Regions from separate parts of the Sporosarcina sp. Y352 genome, predicted to be linked through region 3. Evidence: a T-box and tRNA genes for the amino acid it is inferred to sense, from the RefSeq annotation. Region 3 holds a T-box; the other regions hold tRNA genes.
What was found. The T-box of region 3 lies ahead of pheS (phenylalanine--tRNA ligase subunit alpha). A T-box ahead of a tRNA ligase gene usually reads a tRNA of that ligase, here a tRNA-Phe.
Positions count from the first base shown of each region.

Region 1 (8,455 bases), on a different contig from region 3:
GACTTAGTTTATTAGCAGCTTGAAATTCATGTACTTTAATCTTAAATCCAACAATCCCTTTTAGTTGTTCTAAAACTTCAGGAGATAGATTATCCCATAAAACTGGATTATCACGGTGTTTTTCGTATTTTTGAAGCAACATTGCCAGGTCCTGTTTAAGCTCTTCTTCATCCAAAATGCTGGCTATACCATATGCATGTACAGCTTGATAGTTCCATGTCGGAACATTTTCCTTTTCATACCAGGAAGAAGAGATATAAGCATGTGGTCCTTGAAACATAACCAGTACATCTTCACAGGTTTCGAGTGTTCTCCACTGAGGATTCCCATAAGCCATATGTCCTGTTATATAGTAAGTATCTCCTTCCTTCATTAACTGCAATGGCAAATGAGTGGAAATTGGTTTTCCTTGTTCTGTTGTGACAATCGTGCCAAAAGAGTTATTTTGAATAAAATCCCAAATTTTATCAGCATCTTTGACTTTGAAATATTTAGGAATATACATAGTAAACCCCTTTCAAAACAGTTATGTGATCGTATTGATCATTATAAAGTCCACTTGTTCTTCATTACCCATATAAAAAGAGTGGGCTCCAGTTTGAACAAACCCCCTTTTTTTATTAAAAGCAATAGCCTTTTCATTTTTTTCCCATACACCTAGCCAGATTTTATTTATCTTACATTCTATCGCAATTTCCATCGCTTTATTTAGAAGGCACTTACCAAGCCCATGATTTTGAAATTTGCTCCTAATATAAATCCTCTCAATTTCAAGTGATCCAACGTCCATTTCTTCCGACTGAGCATTATCGGTGTTGACCTTCAAATATCCAGCGACTTCATTATTAAAACAACAAAAATAGAAGTGCGAAGAAGGATTGGATAATTCTTTTCTAATTGTTTTAAGTTAAATGCTCTTTCAAAATAAGCATTCATATTTTCTGGTGCATTTTGATGCTTAAATGTCTCAATAAATGTTTCTTGACTAATTTCTTGAAGTTCGCGTGAATCTTCAAGTATACACTTTTTTATATTTATACCCATTTGAATATATCTGACGTCAACGAGCGTATTTTTGCCGTTTGGCGACTGAACTAAAATTATCAAGACCTAATTTTAAAAAAGATAGAACCCTTTCTTCTTTTACTAAAGCATCCGTTAGCACAATAAGTAAAGAGGATTTTATTTAAAAATTGCGCTTAATGGAAGATACTTTAATCTTCATGATTTTATAGTCATGGCAAGTCGCATCACCAACCGTACAGGAGTCGAGGGGTTTTCCATTTGATTGACATCTCCAATAAAAAACATGTCACTTTCGGGATAGTAAAATGCAAAGGAACCTGTTGAACCAGAATGACCAATTAACTCACCTTTTCCCATAAAAATTGTTGCAAGACCATTTAGTGGAACTCTCATATATCCTGAACCGTAATGAATTGGAAGCATAGAAGCCTGCAATCTGTTGTTTACTTTTAGTTCATGAAAAACAGTATTATTAAATAGATTTCCTTTAAAAAAAGCCTTGATAAATACCATTAATTCACGAGCCGTGGAAACACAACCGCCACTTGCGCGAACGCTCCTAAGTAATTTTGGACGGTATAAGGCAGTGTCCTTATAATACACATACGGGATAAAATCATCCTCATCTTTCGGAAGATAAGTACTTTTAAGTTCTAATGGATCAAAAATTAATTGTCTATACACATCTTCCAATGTTGAATTAGTAACTATTTCAATTATTTTTCCGAGAATTTCAAAGTTTATATTTGCGTAATGAGCTCTTTTTCCCATATCTGGTGCAAAGTGTGGTTTAATTTCCTTCGTCTTTAATAGGGTTTCATTAAAATCAATTTGCACATCCTTATAAAGGATAGCACGTTTTTTCGACTTATTGCTCCCCTCCTCAATCACATCCCTCAATCCACTTGTATGAAACAATAAGTTCGAAATTGTAAGTCTATTAGAATACTCTCGGCCTTTGTATACGTGAAGGTTCTTTAATGTGTCTTTTTTTAAATATCTTGTTATTTCATCATCCAGTGACAGTTTTCCCTGCTCTCTCAATATATAAATACAAGTGGTTGTGAACAGCTTTGTGATACTTGCAATAAAGAATGGCGTATCTATATTCTTCCCCCCGTACCCAAAGCTGTATGAAACATCTCCATTGGAATTTTCTACGAGAAGAACAGATTCATGTATTTGCTTTTTTTTTGTAAGGTTTCCGAAAATTTTTCGGACTTTTTGTTTTTGAATTTCGATATGCTTACCTCCCCCATGTTAATCATTATAATAACGATTTTGACTGAAACCTTATTAGTTAATCCAATTTATTAGTAAATGGACGTAACTTTTCTGATACTTTTACATAAATAAGGAGTAAATCAACATTAGTATATTCATAGCAATATGTGCAAACATATGTGCAAGCATGGCAAGTTCTAGATTGTGCTTCCAATAAATCCAGCCAAAGAAGAAACCAGGTAAACCATTTAGGAGAATCATTCGGAACCAAATGAATGGTGTCATTTCTATATTACTTGCGGTTATGCCATAGTGACCTAATGCAAATAATAATGCGCTAATGAATATGGCAACGATAAAGACCCAGTTAGAAGGTTTTGCCGATTTTCGATCAAATAGTTTCCAAAAAATAAAGACTAACAAGCTCATTAACCCAAAACGCGTTAGTAGTTCTTCAAGAATTCCTCCGTAGAGTAAAGCTGTTATAAATTCTAACGTACTATAAGGTCGTAATAGTTCTATTAAACCATCTGGTAAGAACGGTCGGAAAAGATAATCGAAACCTCTCAAAACGACCGCTGCAATCAAACCGAGTATGATAGCTAGTTTAATCCCTTTTATCCACTCTGATTTTGGCTTTTCTCTAGCGTGAGGGTGAATAATCACAGATTTTAAACCCACTTTATGAGCAATGAAAAATCCAATGACAAGAAAAATTATAAATAAAACAAAATTTGGTATGACGGAGAGTAAGGCTAACATTTCAGGCGGTCCTGAGAACCCCGTCATTTCGCTCAATTGCTCTAATTGGGTCCGATTTGTCGATAGTACAAAAAGAATGGAGAAAAAAATTGCAATGATTCCAACCAAGAGATAAATGAATAATCCTTTAACACTTTTTTGCTTTATCATAGCTAACCTCCTTGATTTTAGTTTAAAGGTCATTAAATTATGAATTTTTGTTTTCTCTGTTAACGATAGAAAACATCTTCGTCGAAGACAAGATATTCTACAAGTTTAGTTATCGTATTGTTAAAGATGTCATCTAATAGCAACAATCTCTCAGAAAACAGCTTAGAATTAATTGTAAGACAAGAATTGGCGCAATCACTCCCCATGGGATTCCATTTAACAGTTCATTCATTTTTCCTCCTCCAAATTGTTTACTTACCCTTAATACGATTACGTTCGTCTAATCGTTCACTCACGAAAAAATAAATAAAAAAATCTCAGGAATTTGTTCCTGAGATTTTTCTTTTAAATTTTTTTCTTACAAAAATAAGATAGATAATAAGATACGTTGGAAATTGAATAAGGCCTAAAAAGCCCCATAGCCAAGCATTGTGTCCCCTCATCTGTGCATCCCAAAACATCCATGAGCTCTGGCAAATCAGAATGAATGCAATCACTACCAATAACCAAAGCGGTGTGCTACTTAGTTCGTTTAAGTTCATTCATTACTGACCTTCTTTCTAGTTTTGTTAAGAGCTAAGGGCAATAAGATAATCCCCACAAGCTGAAAATATAGAAAAAGAATTGGCTGACGATAAACGACAGCAATCACAACCGAAAGCACAAATACTGCAACAGACATAAACGTGAGGAGGTCTTTCCATTGTTTTTTTCGTATTCTTTTTTTCTCTAATTCAACATTCTGTTGAAACCATTGTAAGTGTGGAGTAGATACTGGATTCCATTGATCCAGTTTTTCTAAACCATCTATTAATTGCTTAACCGTTAATTCATCTTCATCATCCAACATAGATTTACTATTTTTAGAATCATACTCCTTCAAGTTCAGCCAACTCCTTTCGTATACTTTTTAGACCATTTGAAACTCGAGATTTTACTGTTCCTTCTGCAATACCCATCATTTTCCCAATTTCCTTATATGAATATCCGTAATAATGCTTTAACAAGATTGGCATACGTATTTCTTCATTAATTTGAGCAAGTACATCAAGTACATCAGTCCATTCTTCGTTCATATTGGCTGCAATCCATTTCATTTTTCGGAGAGCTTGTTCCTGCTCTAGCCAGTTTATCTCCCGCTTCTTTCTACGCTGTTGATCGATAAAAAGGTTTGTTGCGATTGTTATGAGCCATGAGGAAAACTTGGATTCACCATTATACAGTTGGATTTTTTCAATACACTTCATCATAGTCTCTTGTGTTAAATCTTCTGCGATTTGTGGATGAAGGGTAGCTTTCATTAAATACTTAAATAGGAACGAATAATTCTGTTGTAACAGTTTCGAAAGAGCCAATGTATCTCCTATTTTCGCCTTTCGAATTAAATCCTTTTCATCCATGAGATCTACTCCAGACAATAATAATCTATATGTAATACGACTAACTGGGGAAAATCGTTCATTTTCAAAATAAAGAATCACAACAAAAACATTTAGCCACCTATTAGTATTTATGATTAAGCCAAGAACACACGTGACTTCAGTCGTGGGATGAATTGGCTTTCCTTTTTTGTTCTAAAGTAACATCACTGGGCAAACCTATGTTCCATTTGGTAGAATATTCTTAAGGAAGGCAGGTGACAAACTATGGTGCCGAATAAAGAATATCGAACTTTTCAAATCAATATTAAAAATGGTCATAAAATGTATACTTATTTCGATGAACTTTGTCTAAATAGTAATAAACTATATAACACGACAAATTTCTTTATCAGGCAGGTATACACTGCTTTAAATAATGTAGGTGTGTTACAGCCTTTACAAATAGAAGTAATGAACACAATTCGTGACAATATTGATAAAATGAATGCAAATCAACAAGGAGCATTTAGCAAAAAATTAGAAAAAGAACAAATGAAACCGAAAGACGAACAAAAAGAAATAAAGGAAAACCTATTTGAGTTACCTTCAAAAGAAAAATCCTTCTTAGGTTACAATTTTCTTGATTGTCTATTTAAAACAATTAAACAAACAGACTATTATTCATTGCCAGGTCAGATAAATCAACAAGTTCTTAGAAATGTTGTACAAAATTGGACTAGTTTTTTCGCAAGTTTGAAAGACTTCAAAAAGAACCCAGGAAAATATACAGGAAGACCTTCTATTCCTGGTTACCTACCTAAAGGAAGCAGGAAAGAATCAACTCTTTCGAATCAGATTTGCAAAAATAAAGACGGTAAATTCCTGAGCTTTCCAAAAACCAAAAGTAAAATAAATATTGGTAAGTTAGCAAATTTCAACGGTAAGTTTTAACAAGTGAGAATCATACCCAAGCACAATTGTTTTACTGTTGAATTAGTGTTTTTAATCGAGAGGAAAAAACAAGTATCCTTCAAATTGGAGCGATGCATGAGTATCGATTTAGGTCTTGATAACATTGCAGCGCTAGTTTTTAATACAGAGCACGTTCCAGTCCTTTTTAAAGGCGGTAAAGTTAAATCCATCAACCAATGGTACAACAAAATGCGCGCTTACTACTACGCGGCTCTTCGTAACGGGAAGAAATCAAAAGAAGGAAACTTCCAGTCTGAAAAATTAGTGAAATTAGATTTCGCAAGACATAGACAAATCAAAGACTTTTTCCATAAAGTTAGTTTCAATATCGTGAAAATAGCCGTGGAAAGAAACATTGATGCAATTGTTATTGGCAAGAATGTGGGTTGGAAACAAAAAATAGAATTAGGGAAAAGAAACAATCAAAACTTTGTCCAAGTGCCACACTCATTGCTAATAGAATTAATTACTTACAAAGCAAATGCCGAGGGTATTTCGGTGATTGTAACTGAAGAAAGTTACACATCACAGGCTAGTTTTCTAGATGATGACATTATTCCAACCTACAAATCGGGGAATAATGTCAAACAAATATTCAGTGGAAAAAGATTAAAACGCGGTATTTACCGTACTAAAAATACTTTTTTAATAAATGCGGATGTTAATGGTGCAGCAAACATCCTAAGAAAAGTAGTGCCGAAAGCATTCGCTAACGGTATAGCGGCTGTGTGTTCCCAGCCTCAAGTGGTCAATGTGCGATAGCACCAACCCTGAAACCCGTGACTTCAGTCGTGGGAGGTTCATTAAGTTTACTTGAAAGTTATATATTTGACTAAAAACCAAGGTATTGTTGCTCATTCAACGAGTTCAGAGTACTTTTTTAATTACTATAGTATTATCAAACTACTTACATGATTTGTTTAAGTATGTCTTCTTTAACTAACTAACTTGATTAATTTTTTCATTGCATTTAAACCGCATAAAGAAGTCCTCCTTGTTTGATGATGGGTCAATGGTCGTTGACACCCTCATCATACTAGAGGGCTTTTTTTCTTTCAAGACCCCGAATATCCTTCAAACAGGAATGCTGCCCCGTTAGTGCAACATTATAAATACTAAAGCAATTAGACAAATTGGGAATCCGACAATTAACATTTCAGCGACAAGATAAAAAACACTCATGAATCTCCCACGACTGAATTTTGTATTTTAAATAAGTAGATAAACGTATTTATACATAGTGATTGCTAAGTAAATGCGTTTTAAAATAACCCTATATTCATATTTCAATAGATCCTCTTCCAACTCCCTTCAATACCTTTTTGAATGCAAAAAACCGACATCTCCTGAATAGGAAAAATCGGTTTTAATATAAATCACTCAAAATGCGTAAGTATCTCTTCTGGTATGCCAAAACATTTTTCGGGCGTGTCTCGAAGCAAACGAAAAGCAGCTTTACTAGTTCTCAATGAACTAGTAAAGCTGCTTTTTATTATGACCCCTACGGGATTCGAACCCGTGATACCGCCGTGAAAGGGCGGTGTCTTAACCGCTTGACCAAGGGGCCAAAGAATATGGCGGAGAAGGAGGGATTCGAACCCTCGCACCGCTTTCGCGATCTATGCCCTTAGCAGGGGCACCTCTTGAGCCGCTTGAGTACTTCCCCAAAAAAATGGCTCCGCAGGTAGGACTCGAACCTACGACCGATCGGTTAACAGCCGATTGCTCTACCACTGAGCTACTGCGGAATGGTGGGCCTAAGTGGACTCGAACCACCGACCTCACGCTTATCAGGCGTGCGCTCTAACCAGCTGAGCTATAGGCCCTCTTTGAAGCGAGTGAAGGGAATCGAACCCTCATCATCAGCTTGGAAGGCTGAGGTTTTACCACTAAACTACACTCGCATAATTATGGTGGCTCAGGACGGAATCGAACCGCCGACACAAGGATTTTCAGTCCTTTGCTCTACCGACTGAGCTACTGAGCCACATATTCGGTTTACAGTAAGCTCTCACTTTTCTTAAACCCTATGATAATACTAATAAAAATGGCGGTCCCGACCGGGATCGAACCGGCGATCTCCTGCGTGACAGGCAGGCATGTTAACCGCTACACCACGGGACCATTTGGTTGCGGGGGCAGGATTTGAACCTGCGACCTTCGGATTATGAGCCCGACGAGATACCACTTCTCCACCCCGCGACAACAATATGAGTAACTATTCAAATGCATTTCACCACTTAGTGATAATGGAGGAGGTAGAGGGATTCGAACCCCCGCGGGATTTGACTCCCCTGTCGGTTTTCAAGACCGATCCCTTCAGCCGAGCTTGGGTATACCTCCGTGATTATATAAAGTATTGGTGGACTCTGCAGGACTGGAACCTGCGACCAGACGGTTATGAGCCGTATGCTCTAACGAACTGAGCTAAAGGTCCCTTAAGATGGCGGCAGAGGGGATCGAACCCCCGACCTCACGGGTATGAACCGTACGCTCTAGCCAGCTGAGCTACGCCGCCAGGATAATATATATAGTTTTTGTAATTGGTGGAGCCTAGCGGGATCGAACCGCTGACCTCCTGCGTGCAAGGCAGGCGCTCTCCCAGCTGAGCTAAGGCCCCAATGTAAGGGTTAATTAATTAAGTAACAACTCTACTTAAGATGATAGCTTATTTAAGCGGTGGAACTGCTTAAAATGGTAACTTCTTTAAGCGATAGAACTGCTTAAAAAGTTTAATGGTCGGGAAGACAGGATTCGAACCTACGACCCCTTGGTCCCAAACCAAGTGCTCTACCAAGCTGAGCTACGTCCCGATAATATATAAATTGATAAAAAATAATGGTGCGCCCGGCAGAAGTCGAATCCACAACCTCCTGATCCGTAGTCAGGTGCTCTATCCAATTGAGCTACGAGCGCATATAAGTATAATTAAGTATCTATGCCGAGAACCGGTAGTCATG
Region 1 is NZ_JBXCJE010000021.1:137-8,591, reverse strand. It holds gene AC1TO6_RS20210 (FMN-binding negative transcriptional regulator) at 1-505, opposite strand, end outside; partial or broken gene paiA (spermidine/spermine N(1)-acetyltransferase) at 527-1,044, opposite strand; gene AC1TO6_RS20200 (serine hydrolase domain-containing protein) at 1,222-2,208, opposite strand; gene AC1TO6_RS20195 (CPBP family intramembrane glutamic endopeptidase) at 2,371-3,162, opposite strand; gene AC1TO6_RS20190 (YxlC family protein) at 3,701-4,045, opposite strand; gene sigY (RNA polymerase sigma factor SigY) at 4,032-4,562, opposite strand; partial or broken gene AC1TO6_RS20180 (RNA-guided endonuclease InsQ/TnpB family protein) at 4,809-6,257, shown strand; tRNA gene AC1TO6_RS20175 (tRNA-Glu) at 6,991-7,062, opposite strand; tRNA gene AC1TO6_RS20170 (tRNA-Ser) at 7,071-7,161, opposite strand; tRNA gene AC1TO6_RS20165 (tRNA-Asn) at 7,169-7,243, opposite strand; tRNA gene AC1TO6_RS20160 (tRNA-Ile) at 7,245-7,321, opposite strand; tRNA gene AC1TO6_RS20155 (tRNA-Gly) at 7,329-7,399, opposite strand; tRNA gene AC1TO6_RS20150 (tRNA-Phe) at 7,407-7,482, opposite strand; tRNA gene AC1TO6_RS20145 (tRNA-Asp) at 7,544-7,619, opposite strand; tRNA gene AC1TO6_RS20140 (tRNA-Met) at 7,623-7,697, opposite strand; tRNA gene AC1TO6_RS20135 (tRNA-Ser) at 7,746-7,838, opposite strand; tRNA gene AC1TO6_RS20130 (tRNA-Ile) at 7,856-7,932, opposite strand; tRNA gene AC1TO6_RS20125 (tRNA-Met) at 7,940-8,013, opposite strand; tRNA gene AC1TO6_RS20120 (tRNA-Ala) at 8,040-8,115, opposite strand; tRNA gene AC1TO6_RS20115 (tRNA-Pro) at 8,232-8,308, opposite strand; tRNA gene AC1TO6_RS20110 (tRNA-Arg) at 8,335-8,411, opposite strand.
Region 1: it has a tRNA-Phe gene. The T-box ahead of pheS (phenylalanine--tRNA ligase subunit alpha) is inferred to sense a tRNA for this amino acid. The anticodon was not compared.

Region 2 (10,344 bases), 400 kb from region 3:
CCCTTTGAAACGACCGATGTATCCTGGTGTGACGTGCGATCCACGTATTAGAACTTCACCTTTTTCTAATGGTGTTTCAGTATTTTTGATTTTGATTTGATTTAAAAACAAAGGTTTGCCGGCAGAACCCATCTTACGGATGGCATCGTTTGCCGCCAAAGTTGTTGTTTGAGAACTTGTTTCCGTTAAGCCATATGTTTGAAGAACTGGAACTCCAAGCGCTTTTGCTCGATTCAAATAATCGATTGGAAGAGGTCCACCACCGGCTAGCATTGCTTTGAATGTAGGATGAGCAACCTTATTCCTCTCTTCCATTTCACGCAAGACTTTATCAAGCATAAGTGATACGACGGACATATATGTGACTAACCCATTCTCTACTGCACTGGCAGATTTAACTGCATCGAACTTCTCCTGCAATACGACTTCCATTCCATAAAGAACAGAACGGACTAGAATTGAAAAGCCGCTAATATGGAAAAGTGGCATAGCACATAGCCACGCATCCCGTTCGTTAAGCCCCAGATTAAGGACCGATGAAAGTGCACTCGAAACATGATTCCCAACGGTTTGACGGACACCTTTCGGAAATCCTGTCGTACCTGATGTATACATAATTGTAATGGTTCTGTCGGTTTCCCAACTATCCTGGATAATAAATGGCCTTTCAGAGCTCGTGTAAATTGCAGAAAAGTATAACTTCTGTAATGGCATGTCAGCAACTATGCTATGTAAATCATCCGCCACAATTAGCGTGGTAGCACTTGAGTCGTCGAATTGATACTCAATCTCCTTTTTCGTCAACCGGCTATTCAACATGACAATTTCTAGTCCCAATAGCATACAGGCATGAATGACAAATACCATTTCAGCATTGGAAGCCCCAAGTAGTGCAATTCGATCCCCTTCACTTAAACCATTGGCTTTCATTTTCTGCGCAAGAGTCATTGCACGATTTTTTAATTGTATAAATGTCCACTTTTCATCCTTAAATGAAAAAGCTGTTTTATCGGGCGTTAAATATGCCCGCTGTATTAACCAATTTGGAATCATCCAATCACCATCCATTCAGAAAAAGCCACCCGATTAAAGGCAGCTCTTTAAGTATTCATGCAGTTTTATTAAGGGAATCGAGGAAACTGTCCGAATTCCGGTTTACGTTTTTCTTTGAACGCATCGCGGCCTTCTTTCGCCTCATCCGTTGTGTAATAAAGAAGTGTTGCATCACCAGCTAATTGTTGAAGTCCAGCAAGTCCGTCCGTATCTGCGTTCATTGCTGCTTTTACGAAACGAAGTGCAGTTGGGCTCATGCCAAGCATCTCTTCACACCACTGGACAGTCTCGTCTTCCAATTGTTCATAAGGAACCACAGTGTTAACTAAACCCATTTCGAGTGCTTCCTGTGCGTTGTATTGACGGCATAAGAACCAGATTTCACGCGCTTTCTTATGACCGACGATTCGTGCCAAGTATCCTGAACCGTAACCTGCGTCGAATGAACCGACTTTCGGTCCTGTTTGTCCGAAAACTGCATTTTCTGCAGCAATCGTCAAATCACAGACAACATGCAGAACGTGTCCGCCGCCGATTGCATATCCTGCAACCATTGCCACAACCGGTTTTGGAATAACCCGGATTAGGCGCTGCAAGTCCAGAACGTTAAGACGCGGTATTTCATCTTCACCGACATAGCCGCCGTGACCACGAACTGATTGGTCTCCGCCTGAACAGAATGCTTTCTCGCCTTCCCCTGTTAATACGATGACTCCAATGCTCTGGTCGTCCCGTGCGCGTGAAAATGCGTCGATTAACTCTGATACCGTTTTAGGTCGGAATGCATTGCGCACTTCCGGACGGTTGATTGTTACTTTTGCAATCCCGCCATACTGTTCGTATTTGATGTCTTCGTATGTACGTATCGTTTCCCATTGACGTGTCATAGTGACCCTCCTCGATTTTTCAACTCTGAAACATGCTGCTCTACCATTGTAGCAAATGTACCCGGTTTTTCCACATGAATTGCATGCCCAACGTGTTTTATCGTTTCATGGCGGACATTGTGAAATTTATCATGCATTTCCCGGGAAATATTTACGAACTTAGTGTCGAGTTCTCCCGTTATTAGCAAAACAGGCAGATTGAACGTCTCAAGACATTCCCAATAAGACTGTTGGCTGCCTGTGCCAATGCCGAGTAGGCTGTTGGCTAGTCCATTACCCCTTTGACCTAGCCGCTCATTTCTGATTTTTATCTGTTTTTCTTTAGGTAAACTTTTCTGTGTTGCAAATAACTGAACGTTTTCCCAAAAGTCGACGAATGAAGGTAACCCATCTTTCAATATTCTTTCTGCCAAACGTTTATCCGCTGCTTTTCTTTCATTTCTTTCATTTTCTGTCTTTAAACCTGGAGAAGAGCTTTCTAGAATTAATGATGAAATCCGATTCGGATAATTAATTGTATAAGCCAGAGCGATACGCCCACCCATGGAATAACCTATCAATATGAATTGATCAAGTGATAACACAGTAAATAATTCCTCGAGATCGGCTAATTGCTGTTCCATCGTGTATCTATTTACATCATCTGGAATACTCGATTTCCCGTGTCCAGTCAAATCGACAGCTATTGTTCTGTATTTACCTCTGAATAATTCAACTATTTCACGCCATGAAGCAGTGCTACCTGTGAATCCATGTAGTAGAACGACAGAGGGTAACTGTTCTTCACCCGAAATTTCTACATTTATATCTATGCCCCGAATGCGAATCGTCTTGTTACTCATCCTGCTCAATCCTAGCGGTAATTTGTTTCCATAGGTCACGGTGTGCAACGACGTTTGCCTGTCGATTTGTAAATACTTCTATGATGCGCACTGGTTTATTTTTCACTTTAGCTAACTCTATCCCAAACTCTTCTGGGGTTGTTATCGCTGCATACTGAGCGTCATACATAGCTGCTATGTGACCAAACGTTAACCCTGTAGGTGTACCAAATAATTCTTCAAAATGACGGCCTGCTTCAGCTTGTGGAAGGTATGAGAATATACCACCACCGTCATTATTGATAATTACAATAGTCAAGTCAACCTCATGAAAACGAGTTACAATAAGCCCATTGACGTCATGCAAGAACGACAGATCGCCTATTAATAGCCACGCCGGTCTCTTTCTATTGGTCTGGACACCGAAAGCTGTCGAGACAACGCCATCAATTCCGTTCGTCCCACGGTTGGCAAAAATCGCTATATCTTTGGTCGTTTTCCTAAAAAACGTATCAACATCACGGATTGGCATACTGCTACCAGTAATTAAGTCGCTGCCGGAGGGAAGATGCTCAAAAAGCAACTTTGCAAAAATCCCTTCATCTCCGTCAACTCCCGTGTATTCATCGGTGATTGCAGATGCAGCATCATTCGCTAGTGTCCATGACTCCGAAAAAGATGTCTTTTGTTTTTCGACCAATATTCTTAATACCGTTTCAGGTGAAGCCTGGATATGATGGGTAACAATACCAAGTGAATCTCGGAATTCCGGTGATTCATCAACCGTGATAACGTTCGCTGGTCGCATTGCTTTCAAATATAGTGAAAGTGGTTTCGAAACCGGTTGTGTACCGAATCGAATCACAGTATCAGGTACAGATTTCCCTTTGAATAACTCGCTCTTTAATATTGCATCATAATGATCAATACATAGTGAACGGCATTGCTCTGGTATTTCCGTACGAAGATTTGATATCGGATCGCACAATACCGGCCATTCCAGCGCTTTTGCAAAGCTCCAGAAAAGCTCTTTATTTAATCCTACTGGCATTTCCCCAGCAATAATTATTCCCTTTTCTGAACGAGCAAGTAACAAGGTAATCTGTTGAATCGTTTCTAGATCCAGACTATCTACACTTTGAATCCTTTTCTGGAAAGTCATTTTGGGTATCTCACGATCAAAATCAATGAGTAGCGGTTCACGGAACGGAACATTTAAATGGACCGGTCCGCGTGGAGCTGTAGTTGCTACCGATAATGCCCGACTTATATGTCTATCGATAAAGTCATCAATGTCTGTATTTTTTTCTGCAAGTGGGAAGTCTACACTATGTTTCACATGCTTACCGTACATTCGAATTTGATCGATTGCCTGTGGTGCTCCAACTTCTCTTAGTTCGTGTGGGCGATCCGCAGTAATAACAATTAGTGGGATTCGCGCATAGTACGCTTCTGTTATCGCAGGATGATAGTTGGACGCTGCTGTACCTGATGTACATAGGAGAACGATAGGATCAGAAGAGGCCTTTGCCATTCCAAGTGCAAAATAGGCTGCTGAGCGTTCGTCTACTTGCATATACACATCAAGCTCATCTGTTGAGGCAAATGCATATGCGAGTGGTGTCGAACGAGAGCCCGGACTAATGACCACAGTTTTCACACCGGCCATCATCAAAGCACTGGTCATTCGTCGAACATAATCAGTCAAAACTATTCGGTTATCCATTCAATTTACCCCCAAGTGCACGTATGACCGGTCTGAATTTCACCCATGTTTCGTCGTATTCCTTATCAGGTTCAGAATCCGCCACAATACCGCCCCCCGCATACAAATATGCACTATCCCCATCGAGTAGTGCAGAGCGGATAGCCACAGCAAATTCACCATTTCCTGCTGTATCCGTCCAGCCGATTGGTGCTGCATAATATCCTCGATCCATGTTTTCCTCAGTGCGAATCAGTTCCATCGATTTTTCTGTCGGAACACCGCCAAGTGCCGGAGTTGGATGGAGAGCCTGAACCATGCTAAAAATATCAGTCCCATGTTCAACTTTCCCCTCAACTGGTGTTAACAGATGCTGTATATCACGAACTTTCATTAATTTCGGTACTTTTGAAACTTTGACATCTGTACAAAAAGTTTCAAATACTTGTGAAATCATATTTACAACGTATTGATGCTCTTCCCTATTTTTACGATCTTCAAGAAGTTGATCACCAAGTTTCCGGTCTTCAGCCGCTGATTTACCACGTTTGATAGACCCTGCTACACATGCAGAGTACGCCCGTCCGTTTGATATTTCTATAAGCCGCTCTGGAGTAGCACCGAAAAATAGTTGACCTTCTTTTTGCAAACCGAAGTGGTAACTTTCTTGTTGTTCGTTCGTAATATGGTGAAGTGCCGTGACAGCAGGTACTTTATCTTTAAAGTTTAATTTTATCGCTCTTGCAATTACAACCTTCTCCGCTTCACCATTATTAATTCGTTCTGTAATATCAACTAACGTTTCCATATAATGATTTTTCGCTAGCTCCTCAATAGATACAACTTCTGGCTTGGTATGAAGAGCGAATTCTTCCACTTGTGCAATATGGATAAGACGATCCCTTTCCTCGCGCAACTTTTCAAACTGCTCCGCAGCATCATTGCTTTTTGTAACTAGGTTTATGGAGATGGCAGTCTTGCCATTTGTAATTGATAGCTGGAAAGCAGGCACAACAAAATGAGCAGATGGAAATGCATCCCACTCTGTTCCCTTATTACTTTTAGGATCAAATGAGAAACCTCCGAAAAGAACAGGCTCCCGATCATTTTCTTCCTTTATAAGCGCCGCACACAAGTTTTTCCAGCTTTCTGAAATAACCTCAAAACGATTCTCCGTTTCTTCACTGGTCAATACAGTAGCATGTCCAATTCCAACAAGTGTTAATGTTTTATCTGCATTTTGCCAATAAAACCGTTCATCTTTATAACATGAATCCCCTGCCTCAAAAAATGCAAGTGGTGATATTCGATCCGCATCAACAGTTTCTGTGAAAAAGCGCATTTCATGCTGACTAACTTTTAATTTAGATTCGCGGGTAGTGGTCAACTTCCGATTCATTATTTTCCCTCCGCACATTCATACGTCAAATTTTGAGCTTATTCCTTTATTCTATTATACCGAAACTGTAGCGTTTCGGCACATAATATGCAGTCTCTCTGTTCACTCCACCAATTATGGAGTACAATGGATGAGGTCATTATGAACCTCCTACGACTGAAATCATGGGTGTTCTTGGCTTAATCACAAATGTAGGGAGAGAATCATAATGCAACAGAAAATAGAAGCGGATTCAGGTTGGCGAATTTGGTGGCAGCTAACCCGACCTCATACACTCACTGCAGCTTTTGCACCAGTTTTCCTCGGTACAATGATTGCGTTGACATATGGGGACATTCATTTTCCTCTATTTTTCGCTATGCTTATTGCAAGTATATTCATTCAAATGGCGACAAATATGTTCAATGAATACTATGATTTCAAAAGAGGTCTCGATACAGAACAATCCATAGGTATCGGAGGTACAATTGTCCGGAATGGCGTCAAACCGAAAACGGTGTTGAACCTTGCCTTTATGCTTTACGGAATCTCCATTCTTATAGGAGTATACATATGCATGGAAACGTCGTGGATGCTTGCAGTGGTCGGTGGCATATCCATGATAATTGGTTATTTTTATACAGGCGGTCCATATCCAATCGCATACACGCCTTTTGGGGAACTCTTTTCCGGAGTTGTCATGGGAATGCTACTAATCCTCATTGCATTCTATATTCAGACAGGAACGATCACGACAGAAGCAGTACTTCTATCCATACCAAGTATGTTGCTTGTCGCGGGTATTATGATGGCAAACAATATACGTGATTTGGAAGGAGATAAGGAAGGCGGACGGAAGACGCTTGCGATTCTAGTTGGCCGTTCTAATGCAATTACCATCCTAATGCTATTTTTCATCGTATCTTATGGTTGGGTTGTAGCACTGATTCTCTTTGGACATCTCACTCCATGGGCGTTAATCATATTCTTAAGTCTAAAAAAACCGGCATCTGCAATCGCCGTGTTCCGAAATAACCACCTACCCATACATGTGAACCCTGCCATGAAAAACACTGCAATCACAAACACGCTGTTTGGATTACTATTAGGCACTGGAATCCTCATTGGACATCTTCTTTTTTAATATTTAATCAAAAAAAGTCTGAACCATCACTCTGATGGATCGGACTTTTTTTGTTCGAATGTTTAAAAAGGACTTCAAGAAGGAAAGTAAAAAGAATAGAAAACAATCCATTCCATGCTCATTAAGCAAGTTATTAATGAGCATACTGATACTATTACTGAAAAGGACGTGGCAAAACATGTTAGATGCGAAACAAACAGAGACATTAAAAAAAGAGTTACATGAAATGATGGATCATTTAACCAAAACAGCAAAAGAAACCGATATTAAAGATAGTCCGTTAGAAGAAGTCGGAGAACTTTCTATGTATGACAATCATCCTGCTGACATGGGTACTGAACTGTTTGAGAGAGAGAAAGACGTAGCACTGAACGTGCATGCAGGCTCTGAGCTTAATAAAGTAGAAAACGCCTTACAAGCAATGGAGGATGGTTCTTATGGAAAATGCGAAGTATGTCAAACGGATATACCATTTGAGCGGCTTGAGGCAGTTCCTTATACCACTCTTTGCATTGAACATGCGACAGAGCAAGAAGTACCTCTAGACAGACCCGTAGAAGAAGATACTCTTACCATGGCCAACCCTAACTCATTCGCCGATCGAAAGTTGGGAACAACTCGGGAAAGTGAAGATAGCTTTCAGGAAATTGCAAAATCCGGTACATCTGAAACCCCTTCAGATTTTAGTGGGGATCACGCCAGCTACAATACGCTATACGACAACGAGATTTCAGACGGTGCAGCTGAAGAAATTGAAGAATTCACTGGCACCGATATAAATGGTCAATCAAGGGGTTTTGTACGATCCGATGCTTCTGACAAATACGAAGATGAATTGGATAATGAAGGTATTGAATCCCCACTTGGCGACATTCCATATCATGAAAGCGATGGTTATGTTGACGGCAAAAGAAAATGAATTAATTTGTTAATTGAGTCAATTGGTATAGGTTTTTAATTTACGGTGCTAGATACAATGGAAGTAGATTCCATTGTATCTATTAGCAATTGTTGAGTACAAAACCAAGTCGAAAAAGTATATTCAGGTTTACAATACACAAGATAATTAAGCAAATGTACCGATTCATAGTAGTAGGAAAAGACTTGTCCCCACAAGCAGTAAACGGCGAGTCCAGACATGAAATCCAATCATTAAAATTATCTTTCTAAACAATAAAAAAGCAGTAATACAAGTTTAATAAAAAACTTGTATTACTGCTTTTATTATGACCCCTACGGGATTCGAACCCGTGATACCGCCGTGAAAGGGCGGTGTCTTAACCGCTTGACCAAGGGGCCAAATTATATGGCGGAGAAGGAGGGATTCGAACCCTCGCACCGCTTTCGCGATCTATACCCTTAGCAGGGGCACCTCTTGAGCCGCTTGAGTACTTCCCCATATAAATGGCTCCGCAGGTAGGACTCGAACCTACGACCGATCGGTTAACAGCCGATTGCTCTACCACTGAGCTACTGCGGAATGGTGGGCCTAAGTGGACTCGAACCACCGACCTCACGCTTATCAGGCGTGCGCTCTAACCAGCTGAGCTATAGGCCCTCTTGGAGCGAGTGAAGGGAATCGAACCCTCATCATCAGCTTGGAAGGCTGAGGTTTTACCACTAAACTACACTCGCATAAAAATGGTGGCTCAGGACGGAATCGAACCGCCGACACAAGGATTTTCAGTCCTTTGCTCTACCGACTGAGCTACTGAGCCACGTATTTGATTTAAGTTAATTACTTATCTTAAACCCTATAATACTAATAAAAAATGGCGGTCCCGACCGGGATCGAACCGGCGATCTCCTGCGTGACAGGCAGGCATGTTAACCGCTACACCACGGGACCATTTGGTTGCGGGGGCAGGATTTGAACCTGCGACCTTCGGGTTATGAGCCCGACGAGATACCACTTCTCCACCCCGCGACAACAATATAAGTATTATTTAATTTTACCACTAGTAAAAATGGAGGAGGTAGAGGGATTCGAACCCCCGCGGGATTTGACTCCCCTGTCGGTTTTCAAGACCGATCCCTTCAGCCGAGCTTGGGTATACCTCCATGGCTGTATAATAAATAAGTGGTGGACCTTGCAGGACTCGAACCTGCGACCGGACGGTTATGAGCCGTCTGCTCTAACCAACTGAGCTAAAGGTCCTTTAAGATGGCGGCAGAGGGGATCGAACCCCCGACCTCACGGGTATGAACCGTACGCTCTAGCCAGCTGAGCTACGCCGCCAGGATAATTTAAATAGTTTTTGTAATTGGTGGAGCCTAGCGGGATCGAACCGCTGACCTCCTGCGTGCAAGGCAGGCGCTCTCCCAGCTGAGCTAAGGCCCCAATGTAAGGGTTAGTTAATTAAGTAATAATTCGATTTAAGATGATAGTTTATTTAAGCGGTGAATCTGCTTAAAAAGCTTAATGGTCGGGAAGACAGGATTCGAACCTGCGACCCCTTGGTCCCAAACCAAGTGCTCTACCAAGCTGAGCTACGTCCCGATGTTTATTAAATTTTAAAATATAATGGTGCGCCCGGCAGAAGTCGAATCCACAACCTCCTGATCCGTAGTCAGGTGCTCTATCCAATTGAGCTACGAGCGCATATAAGTGTAAAAAGTTATTTATGCCGAGAACCGGAATCGAACCGGTACGATAGTCACCTATCGCAGGATTTTAAGTCCTGTGCGTCTGCCAGTTCCGCCACCCCGGCAAAAATATGGAGCGGAAGACGGGATTCGAACCCGCGACCCCGACCTTGGCAAGGTCGTATTCTACCACTGAACTACTTCCGCACTATAAGTGCGGGTAAAGGGAGTCGAACCCCCACGCCCGAAGGCACTAGATCCTAAGTCTAGCGCGTCTGCCAGTTCCGCCATACCCGCAATATATAAATTGACCTTATTTCATAAAAAATGGTGAGCCATGCAGGATTCGAACCTGCGACCCTCTGATTAAAAGTCAGATGCTCTACCAACTGAGCTAATGGCTCGAAAAGTGGTGCCGGAGAAAGGACTTGAACCCTCAACCTACTGATTACAAGTCAGTTGCTCTACCAGTTGAGCTACTCCGGCATTATTCATACGAAGTGAATCCGTAATGAAATTTCTTTAAAACGAAAGTTCGTGTTTTAAAAAAATTGGTGGAGGATGACGGGCTCGAACCGCCGACCCCCTGCTTGTAAGGCAGGTGCTCTCCCAGCTGAGCTAATCCTCCTGGGTAATCATTTCAACAAACTAAATAAAGTTTAAACATTTCTACTTACTCAATCATTTCTATGTATTAATGGCTTGTCCCACATAATGAGTCTTAAGCTTCTTATTACAAAGATCTAAACTGTATGTAATGAATGTTTAGG
Region 2 is NZ_JBXCJE010000001.1:553,388-563,731, forward strand. It holds gene AC1TO6_RS02875 (o-succinylbenzoate--CoA ligase) at 1-1,068, opposite strand, end outside; gene menB (1,4-dihydroxy-2-naphthoyl-CoA synthase) at 1,122-1,940, opposite strand; gene menH (2-succinyl-6-hydroxy-2,4-cyclohexadiene-1-carboxylate synthase) at 1,937-2,782, opposite strand; gene menD (2-succinyl-5-enolpyruvyl-6-hydroxy-3-cyclohexene-1-carboxylic-acid synthase) at 2,775-4,487, opposite strand; gene AC1TO6_RS02895 (isochorismate synthase) at 4,480-5,865, opposite strand; gene AC1TO6_RS02900 (1,4-dihydroxy-2-naphthoate polyprenyltransferase) at 6,074-6,988, shown strand; gene AC1TO6_RS02905 (TraR/DksA C4-type zinc finger protein) at 7,167-7,907, shown strand; tRNA gene AC1TO6_RS02910 (tRNA-Glu) at 8,216-8,287, opposite strand; tRNA gene AC1TO6_RS02915 (tRNA-Ser) at 8,296-8,386, opposite strand; tRNA gene AC1TO6_RS02920 (tRNA-Asn) at 8,394-8,468, opposite strand; tRNA gene AC1TO6_RS02925 (tRNA-Ile) at 8,470-8,546, opposite strand; tRNA gene AC1TO6_RS02930 (tRNA-Gly) at 8,550-8,623, opposite strand; tRNA gene AC1TO6_RS02935 (tRNA-Phe) at 8,631-8,706, opposite strand; tRNA gene AC1TO6_RS02940 (tRNA-Asp) at 8,762-8,837, opposite strand; tRNA gene AC1TO6_RS02945 (tRNA-Met) at 8,841-8,915, opposite strand; tRNA gene AC1TO6_RS02950 (tRNA-Ser) at 8,957-9,049, opposite strand; tRNA gene AC1TO6_RS02955 (tRNA-Ile) at 9,070-9,146, opposite strand; tRNA gene AC1TO6_RS02960 (tRNA-Met) at 9,154-9,227, opposite strand; tRNA gene AC1TO6_RS02965 (tRNA-Ala) at 9,254-9,329, opposite strand; tRNA gene AC1TO6_RS02970 (tRNA-Pro) at 9,412-9,488, opposite strand; tRNA gene AC1TO6_RS02975 (tRNA-Arg) at 9,514-9,590, opposite strand; tRNA gene AC1TO6_RS02980 (tRNA-Leu) at 9,614-9,699, opposite strand; tRNA gene AC1TO6_RS02985 (tRNA-Gly) at 9,707-9,781, opposite strand; tRNA gene AC1TO6_RS02990 (tRNA-Leu) at 9,790-9,871, opposite strand; tRNA gene AC1TO6_RS02995 (tRNA-Lys) at 9,903-9,978, opposite strand; tRNA gene AC1TO6_RS03000 (tRNA-Thr) at 9,985-10,060, opposite strand; tRNA gene AC1TO6_RS03005 (tRNA-Val) at 10,127-10,202, opposite strand; rRNA gene rrf (5S ribosomal RNA) at 10,344-10,344, opposite strand, start outside.
Region 2: it has a tRNA-Phe gene. The T-box ahead of pheS (phenylalanine--tRNA ligase subunit alpha) is inferred to sense a tRNA for this amino acid. The anticodon was not compared.

Region 3 (10,344 bases):
CTTACCATCTTCAACATTATCCCCTTCATACAAGTCGAACAATCTGATGTCTTTCAACAATTTACCGCCAGCACTTTGAATAACGTTTTCAAGCGTACCTGCTGATGTATCGCTCGAAACGACTAGCGCGATGTCTCTTGAACTCGATGGGAAACGTGGAACCGGAACATATAGCAATTCATCCGTTTCGATAGAAAGGATTTTAGCAAGGTTCATTTCCATGACATATGTGTTTTTCAAATCGCGTTTTTTCTGTTCCGTAGGATGGATTTGACCGATCAAACCAATCCGTTCGCCGTTATAGAAAATATTTGCTGTCCTCCCAGGATGCATCCCGTCAAGAATGGTTTGTTTGAATAACAGACCTTCAGATAGACCTAGACTGTCCATCATGCCTTCGACAATCCCTTTCAGGACGAAGAAGTCTACCGGTTTTGTTTCAGCTTGCCATGCATGGTCGACCCACTTGCCAGTTATAACAGCTGCAACATGTTCCACTTCCTGCGGAAGGCCATCTTCTTCTTCTCCAAGGAAAACCGATCCCGTTTCATAAAGTGCCACCGAATCCATACGGCGTGCAACGTTATAAGTCGCTGCCTCTAGAAGATGAGGAATGAGGCTTTGACGAAGTATACTGCGATCTTCACTCATCGGCATCAGAAGCTCTGTAACAGGTGCTGTTTCAAGCGCGTAGCTTTGTGCCTGTTCCTTAGATGTCAATGAATACGTCAGCGCCTGGTAGAGTCCTGCGCCTTCAAGGAACGCTCTAACTGTACGACGTTTCGCCTGATATGGTGTCAAGCCACCCGGCGTCGATTCCGTCACAGGAAGCGTCATCGGAATCAAGTCATAGCCGTACATCCGAGCAATTTCTTCGATAATATCTTCTTCAATACGCAGATCCTGCCTACGAGTCGGCGCATCGATAAGTAGTTTGCCGTTCACCGCTTCTGTCGGGATTTGCAGTCTTTCCAGAATCGCCAACATTTCTTCCAGAGGTATTTTCATACCTAGACGGTTGTTAATATAATCCGGAGAAACAACAATTCGTACAGGCGTTTTTTCGAGTTCATCGATAATAACGGACCCTTCTAGCACTTCGCCGCCCGCAATTTCAGACATTAATTGCGCGGCGCGTTCTGCTGCGGCTGTTACTCGATTCGGATCGACTCCTTTTTCAAAGCGCGTACTTGCGTCACTGCGAAGCCCAAGCTCTCTCGACGTACGGCGGACAGATCCCGGTGCGAAGTAAGCCGACTCGATGACAACAGTTGTCGTTCCGTCATGCACTTCAGTATTTAGCCCGCCCATTACGCCGGCAAGCGCCACTGGTTCTTTACCATTTGTAATGACAAGTTGGTGCGCTTCAAGCGTCCGTTCAGTATTATCCAATGTCGTGAATTTCTCGCCTTGCTCTGCAAGTCGGACAGCGATTTCTCCTGTTCCAAGACGATCGTAATCAAAAGCATGAAGCGGCTGGCCGTATTCCATTAGCACAAAGTTCGTAATGTCGACAACGTTATTATGTGGACGTACGCCTGCAGCCATCAAGCGATTTTGTAGCCATAACGGTGATTCTGCAACCTTGACGTTTTTTACAACTTTCGCGACGTACATCGGATTGTCTTCTTTTGCATCAATGCGCAATTTCAGCACATCTTCCGCTTTTTCATTTGAAGTCGTGTAGTTAATTTCAGGAAGCTGAATTCCTTGTGATAAAATCGCGCCAACTTCATAGGCAACACCAATCATGCTAAGTGCGTCCGAGCGATTTGGCGTCAAATCGAATTCAAGTACTTGATCATCAAGACCAAGTAGTGACAGTGCTGATTCTCCAGGTACTGCCGATTCAGGGAGTACGTAAATACCTTCTGCATAGGCTTTCGGTACAAGCTTCCCTTCAATTGCAAGTTCTTGAAGCGAACAGATCATACCGTTCGATTCTTCACCGCGTAGTTTCGCTTTTTTAATTTTCATGCCGCCTGGCAGTACAGCGCCCGGGCGTGCAACAATTACTTTTTGTCCTTCTGCAACGTTCGGTGCGCCACAAATGATTTGTGTTGTTTCTTCCCCAACGTCCACTTGGCAGATGCGCAATTTGTCCGCTTCCGGATGCTTCACACATTCTTTAACATATCCAACGACAACGTTCGTCATTCCGTGTGAACGATCGATGATTGAATCGACTTCAATGCCGGAGCGTGTAATTTTCTCCGCAAGATCCGCAACAGCAATACCCTCTATATTTACATACTCACTCAACCATTTTGTAGATACTAACATATCAATTCCTCCTTAAGCTTCCGTCCGGTGGAATTGCGATACAAACCGCACGTCATTCGTATAGAAATGACGGATATCTTCCACACCATATTTCAACATTGCAATTCGTTCAGGTCCCATACCGAAAGCGAAACCTGAAACGACAGCCGGATCATAACCAGCCATTTTCAGCACGTTCGGGTGTACCATTCCGGCACCCAAAATTTCGATCCAGCCCGTTTTTTTACAAACGTTACAGCCATCTCCGCCGCATTTGAAACAAGAAATGTCCATTTCAACAGATGGTTCCGTGAATGGGAAGAAGCTTGGACGGAGACGAATTTCACGCTCATCGCCAAACATTTTCTTCGCAAATAAAGAAAGGGTTCCTTTCAAGTCGCTCATCCGGATATCTTCTCCGATGACAAGCCCTTCGATTTGTGTGAACTGATGTGAATGCGTCGCGTCATCACTGTCACGTCGGTACACTTTACCCGGGCAGATGATTTTAATCGGTGCGCCGCCTTTTGCTTCCATCGTGCGAGCCTGTACAGGTGACGTATGTGTACGAAGAAGTATATCTTCGGATATGTAGAACGAGTCTTGCATATCGCGTGCAGGGTGGCCTTTTGGCAAGTTCAGTGCCTCAAAGTTGTAATAATCTTTCTCAACTTCGGGACCTTCGGCGATTTCATAGCCCATGCTAATGAAGAAGTCTTCGATTTCTTCAACTACACGTGTTAGCGGATGGTGATTCCCAGTTCTTGCTGGACGTCCAGGCAATGTGACATCAATTGATTCTTTTTCAAGCTGTTCATTGATTGCCAATTCCTCAAGTTTCACCATACGGTCTTCCAGAACTTCAGTTACCGTTTCGCGGATGACATTGACGAGTGCCCCCATCTTAGGTCGTTCCTCGGCAGGGAGTTTTCCCATCCCTTTCAGTAGATCAGTGATTGGTCCCTTTTTCCCTAAATAGGCAACACGGACTTCGATTAACGCTTTAACATCTGAAGCAGCTTCAATTTTTGCAAGCGCCTCATCTTTCAACAGTTCTAATTGTGCTTCCATTGCGATTCTCCTCTCGAAAATAAAAAAAACCCGCCCCTTATAAAAGGGACGAGGACGATTTCGCGGTACCACCCTGATTATCATACCAAAAAGATATGATCACTCAAATCGGAATAACGGTCCGGCACCGGCTCACCTTTACAGCTTACGCTGGTCCCGGCGGCAGCTCACGGGGTGAACTTCGACACTCATTTACCCATCTGCGCTTTCAGTCAAGGCGCTGACTCCCTTTTGGCTCATGTGTTGTTTACTTTTCCCGATCATCGCTTTTCATTTCTGTTCATAACCAATAGTATACCCGATTATGATTTGTACAGCAACAACATGCAATTTTTACAGTTTGGAGTACGTATAGAGTAAGATTCCAGTCGCAACCGCAACATTTAACGATTCCGCTTTGCCGTACATTGGAATTTTGACTGTGTTGTCCGCCATTGCAAGCAATTCAGGATTGACACCGCTGCCTTCATTTCCAACGATCAATGCAAATTCGGCTTGCGGCCAAATATCGGAGTGATTCACAGCATTTTTTAATCCTGTCCCCAAAACCTGAATGCCCGCTTCCTTCGACTTAGCCGTCCATTCAATAAGATCACCTTTGACGATTGGGATATTGAAATGGGAGCCTTGCGCAGACCGTACTGTTTTCGGATTATATGAATCAGCGGTCCCTACCCCAAGAATAACTGCATCCATTCCAGCAGCGTCTGCCGTTCGTATCATCGTACCGACATTACCTGGATCTTGGACTGCGTCAATTAATAAAAGTTTTTTCCATGCTGTATAGTCCTCTTCAGCGTGCACCGGCTGACGGCAATGTGCATAAATGCCCTGCGACTGTTCCGTCTCAGATATTTCTTTCGCAATCGCTTCTGTTATTTCAACAAGTTTCACATCTTCAATAGACCATCCTTCAGGAATTTCAACACCGTCACGGGTGATTAACGCGAGAATTGTCCCATCACTTTTCAATGCTTCTTCAACGAGATGAAAACCCTCGACAAGGAATTCTTTCGACTGATCGCGTTCTTTTCGTGTTGTAACAAGCTTTTTCCAATGTTTCACAAGTGCGTTTTGTGAGGATTCAATGCGTTTCATATATTCTTTACCGCCTTTTTCTTTTCAGTGTAACAAATGACGGTATAGTTGGCGATATTTGTGTCCAAAATGAGTGTGGGAGGTTGATAAAATGGATTTTCAAATAAGAGATGCGATTACGGCAAACATGACGAATAATACAGCGGATGATATCCGTAACGTTGTGGAAGATGCCATCAAGCGAGGCGAAGAACACCTGTTACCAGGCCTTGGGGTGTTTTTTGAAAAGCTGTGGAATAGTTCAGGTGAACAGGAAAAAACAAAGATGGCCGGAGAACTAGCACAAGTATTTTCGGCAAGTTAAACTTTGTAAAAACTTCGTGTACAACTGTCACCCGCACAATTTTCTAGGATGGCATTTGGATAAACATAAAGCCGCTCATTCATTGAGCGGCTTTAGTATTTTAAAACTAGAAATTTCACCAAATCCTTCACGGAATAATATCATTTATTGATCAAACATATTTTCAGTTTACCATTAATTTTGAATGAATCAGCAAAAAAGCCCAGACAACAAACCTGGGCTTTTAAGGTATTTAATTATAACAAAGATGCAAGTACCGCTTTTTGTGCATGCAATCGGTTCCCTGCTTGTTGGAAAACATAAGAATTTGGACCATCGATAACAGAAGTCGCTACTTCTTCTTCACGGTGAGCAGGTAGGCAATGCAAGAACATGTAATCCTTTTTCGCATGAGCCACCAAACTGTCGTTAATTTGAAACTCTTTGAATGCTTCGAGACGTGCGGCCGCTTCTTCTTCTTGCCCCATACTCGTCCAGACATCAGTATAAACAACATCTGCATCTGTAACAGCCTCAACAGGATTCGTCGTTTCAAAAACACTTCCACCATTTTTTACAGCAATAGCTTTTGCTTTCACTAAAAGATTCGGATTGTATTCAAATCCTTTTGGTGTTGCGACAGCTACATGCATACCCATATGTGCTGCGGCAATGACCAGGGAATGTGCTACATTATTCCCATCCCCAATGTATGCTAACTTCATTCCCTCTAATGACCCTTTCACTTCCAAAACTGTCAGTAAATCTGCTAATGCCTGACATGGATGAAAAATATCCGTCAAGCCATTGATAACTGGAACCGAAGTATGTTGTGCCAATTCTTTCACCATTTCATGTGAGTTCGCACGAATCATGACGCCATCTAAATACTCAGACAGTACATGACCAGTATCATAAACCGATTCCCCGCGCCCAATTTGCAAGTCGCGTGCATTCATGAATATCGCATGCCCACCTAGCTGGATCATTCCCACTTCGAATGAAATACGTGTGCGCGTTGAATGCTTCTCAAAAATCATACCGAGTGTTTTTCCCGCCAATAAATTTGGCATTTTGCCAGCTGCCATCTCTTTTTTCATAGTATCCGCTTTATATAATAGATACGCTACCTCATCACGCGTATAGTCCAGTAGTGTCAATAGATCTTTCCCTTTTAATCCTGCTAATATATTAGTTTCGTCCAAGTCAATCATCACCACTTCTTCATCCCCTATCGTTTATTTCAATTGGTATCTCTGATTATATGTATGCATAAATATAAAGTCAAGTGTATTTTTATAGATATCCATGAATAAAAAAGGCTTAAGCCATTTTACTGGCCTAAGCACACCTTTTAAATCTTATTCGAAAGTGATTTTTTTTACAGTTTCCCTGTCTAATTTCTTAATAACTGCGACAATCAGTTTAACCGTATTTTCAAAATCATCACGGTGTAAAATTCCTGCATGCGAATGAATATATCTTGTTGGTATACAAATCGCAAGTGATGGTACACCCTTTCCAGAAAGATGTATTGAACCCGCGTCCGTCCCACCACCTGGAATTGTTTCGAACTGATATGGAATACCGTTTTCTTCAGCGGTATCGACTACTAGCTCACGCAATCCTTTATGTGAAACCATTGAAGCATCGAATAATAAAATTTGTGGACCATCGCCCATTTTGCCCGTCGCTTCTTTTGAAGTAACACCTGGCGTATCACCTGCAATCCCTACATCAACTGCAAAACCGATATCCGGTTGAATTTTCGTTGCCGCCGTTCGTGCACCCCGCAGCCCAATTTCTTCTTGTGCAGCCCCGACGCCGAAAACGATATTCGGGTGTTTTTCGCCTTTAAGCGCTTTCATAACATCGATAGCGATTGCGCAGCCGATACGGTTATCCCATGCTTTTGCAAGGAGGTATTTGTCATTTTTCATCACTGTGAATTCAAAATAAGGCACTACCATATCTCCGGGCAGAATACCCCATTCCATTGCTTCTTCCTTTGAAGTTGCTCCGACGTCAATGAACATATCTTTAATATCGACAGGTTTTTTACGTGCTTCCGGTGATAAGATATGCGGAGGTTTTGACCCTATAACACCTGTAATTGTATCGCCTTTGCGTGTAACGATTGTCACGCGCTGCGCAAGCATCACTTGTGACCACCAGCCTCCAACGGTTTGAAACGACAAGAAGCCTCTATCATCTATTTTAGATATCATGAATCCGACTTCATCAAGGTGACCGGCAAGCATGATTTTAGGTCCATTTTCTTCGCCCGTTTTCTTCGCAATCAAAGATCCGAGTCCATCCTGTTCGATTTCATCCGCAAATGGCGTTATGTACTTTTTCATCACTTCACGGGGTTCACGTTCATTTCCTGGAATCCCTTTAGCATCCGTTAACTCTTTTAGCATCGCTAATGTATCGTCTAATTTTGTCAATTACTTCGCCCTCCTAAATATGTTCCCTATGAGTAGTATATGCGAAAAGTGAAGTGTTATCAAAAAACTAGGTTTTAATATATCCTTAAACAAAAATACCCCCCAACCAAAAGTTAGATTGAGGGATTTTAGTTTACATCAACTATCAAAAGTTCATTTTTGGGACGTGTATATAGTGAATTTCCTAGGTGGCTCTAGTGCTGTTATAATAACTCTTTACGCAAATCGGCAGCGCTTTTTGGTGATAGTAAACCAGGTGCAATATCAAATACTGTTTTTGCGCCTGTTTCACCTTTCTCATTCAACCTGTAAGCTGCGCGTGCGTATGCAACGAGTACACTTGAAGTAAATTCGGGATTGCTACCCAGTTTTAGTGAATACTCCATTACTTGTGTATTGCCAACACCTGTCTTACCGCTACGAATTACAAAACCGCCGTGTGGCATTGCCGAGTGGTCCTGCTTCAATTCTTCTTCAGTGATAAAGGTAACAGTCGTATCGTAGTCAGAGAAGTAGTCTGGCATTGTTACAATCGTGTTTCGCACTTCTTCAGCGTCAACGCCTTGTTCCAAGACCACATAGCATTCACGCGTATGTTTCTCACGCGTCGACAATTCTGGTAACGAACCATCCCGCACGCGATCGACTGCATCTGAATCAGGAATCGTATATTGAACAGCACCTTTTACACCATCAATTCTTCTGAGTGCGTCGGAATGTCCTTGGCTTAACCCTTTGCCCCAAAATGTATACGTTGCTCCTTCTGATAATACTGCTTCACCGAACAAACGATTGATGGAAAATAGACCCGGATCCCATCCGACGGAAATGATCGCAGTCTTACCATTCGGTTTAGCCGTTGCATCAACCGATTCAAAGTATCCTGGAATTTTTGCATGCGTATCAAAACTATCGACAGTATTGAAGAGAGCAGAAAGAGCTGGTCCTTGTTTCGGTAAATCATTTTTTGATCCACCGCAAAGAATTAGGACATCAATATCTTCTGTATAATTTTGGATGTCAGACATCATATGAACAGGTATATTGCCATTCAGCAGTTTAACGTCCTCTGGCTTCCTCCTTGTAAATACGCTTACCAGTTCCATATCGTTGTTTTGAGCAATCGCGTATTCAACACCGCGGCCTAAATTTCCATAACCTGCAATTCCGACTCTAATTGTCATCGTTTTTATTCCCCTTTCGATCTAATGCTTTCAATTTCAGCAATTTACTATATAAGTTTATCTCTTTATTCGTCATCTTTCTATATAACTCATCTGCTTTTGCTAAAAAACATTCATCAATCAAGACAAATCCATATCCAGTGCCGCTTTGTCTAATCAAAGGAAGTGCTTCATACTTTAATGGATATCCGCCATCTTCTCTTAAGAACCCTTTTAATGATTTCATATATTTCATAATGGCACTATGAAGTTTTTCATTTCTATGCATCGGTTCTGATGATGTAAAGACGAATGTCGTTGATTCGCCATATGGACTGCTTCCTTCTGAATTCGCTGCATGTTCTGCAACCCATCCTGTAAAACGGCCATTGTCGGCCAATTGAATGATTTTATCAAAAACCGTACTTAAAATTTCATTTATCATAAAAGACAAGTCTGGTTCTTCTTCTATCAACTTTTCATTATCAAAGTGCATGACCCATCCTGCAGTCGTCATTTCACGATCCAAAACTGTTTCAATTTCAATATACGGACCCGGATTTCGTGACTCGTCATGGTACAGTTCTGCAAGAGTGATTTGCATATCATTCTGCACGGACTCCGGAATAGTCATAAGCATTTGCTTGTCTATCGTCACTAAATCATTTACTACTCTTCCAAAATAAAACGGAATTTCTTTCTGTATGCTTATCAATGCTGAAGCCAATCTAGACTTTTCATCGTCAGCACGAATATTTAGTTTAAATGGAATCGTCACCACATGACCAACGCTAGTCCAAATAACTGCTTCCATAAAAATCGCTTCGATGGATGAATACGCATGCTTCACTACAATTCCCGCTTTAACGACAGAATCCGCCTCAAAGTGATTTGTTTGAATAAATATTTCAATTGAAGTATCAGATGCAATATGTGCAATCACTGGTGATCCTAAATTGAATGATTGGTGAACATTCATATATTCAGGTTTATTCAAATCGGCAACTTGGCGTTCTGACAAATCCCTAGCGTAAAAAGGCTCGTAGTAATCCTCCAATTCCAGTTCAACAAAAATATACTGTTTTTCAATTTGCGCTTCATTCTTTGTATTATCTTGTTTGCTGAAAAGTTTTTTAAGGAAACTCATTCATTTCTCACCTCTTTTTCTATCAGATCTAAGCGTAATCTTATCGCTACAGTTCGTATAATGGCAAACCAAATGGATTGTTCACAATCTATCCTTTTCCCCTAAGCTCAAACTAATGCTAAAATATAGAACGGTATCTATATAATTGAAAAGAGGCTGCATTATGCGTGGGTTTGTTTACCTCATTGTATTTTTCTCGTTTTTCGACTTATTTTCACAACTTCCCGTTATGAGTCCATTTGCATTATCACTTGGTGCTACGCCATTCCTGGTAGGACTTGCGGTAGGTATCTATTCATTTTCTAACACAATCGGGAATGTCATTTCAGGTTTCATGACCGACAAACGAGGTCCATTCCTCATACTAGTACTCGGACTTTTTGCGACGGCGATTTCTCTCTTCCTCTACGCGTTTGTTTCTGGGCCGATGTCACTGCTCGGGGTGCGATTCGTTCATGGTTTTATGGAAGGACTAATTGTTCCCGCAGCCTTCACTTTCCTAGCAAATCGTGCAGAAGGTTCAAAACGTGGTAAAAGTGTTGCAATTTCGGGTGCATTCGTTGGAATGGCCGCAATTTTAGGACCTGCATACGGCGGTATTGTTGCTGCGAAAACAAGCACCTCATTCATTATGGCGGTCAACGGCGGGATTATGCTGTTGTTAGCAATACTAGCATTCTTTGTTCTTCGTTCTTATACATATGTACGAAAACAACCTTCACAAGGTGCTGGTGAATTCCAGGTTATTAATCTGTTCCAGCATCCCGGAATGGTCAGAGCTTTTGCTGGGGCATTCTTTTTAATGTTTTCACAGGGTGTACTAGCTCTTGTTTTACCGTTAAAAGTAGCTTCGCTCGGATTCGATACGAA
Region 3 is NZ_JBXCJE010000001.1:150,869-161,212, forward strand. It holds gene pheT (phenylalanine--tRNA ligase subunit beta) at 1-2,283, opposite strand, end outside; gene pheS (phenylalanine--tRNA ligase subunit alpha) at 2,296-3,333, opposite strand; T-box leader at 3,375-3,606, opposite strand; gene AC1TO6_RS00900 (TrmH family RNA methyltransferase) at 3,667-4,431, opposite strand; gene sspI (small acid-soluble spore protein SspI) at 4,523-4,735, shown strand; gene argF (ornithine carbamoyltransferase) at 4,972-5,928, opposite strand; gene AC1TO6_RS00915 (M42 family metallopeptidase) at 6,076-7,164, opposite strand; gene AC1TO6_RS00920 (diaminopimelate dehydrogenase) at 7,368-8,348, opposite strand; gene AC1TO6_RS00925 (hypothetical protein) at 8,338-9,474, opposite strand; gene AC1TO6_RS00930 (MFS transporter) at 9,638-10,344, shown strand, end outside.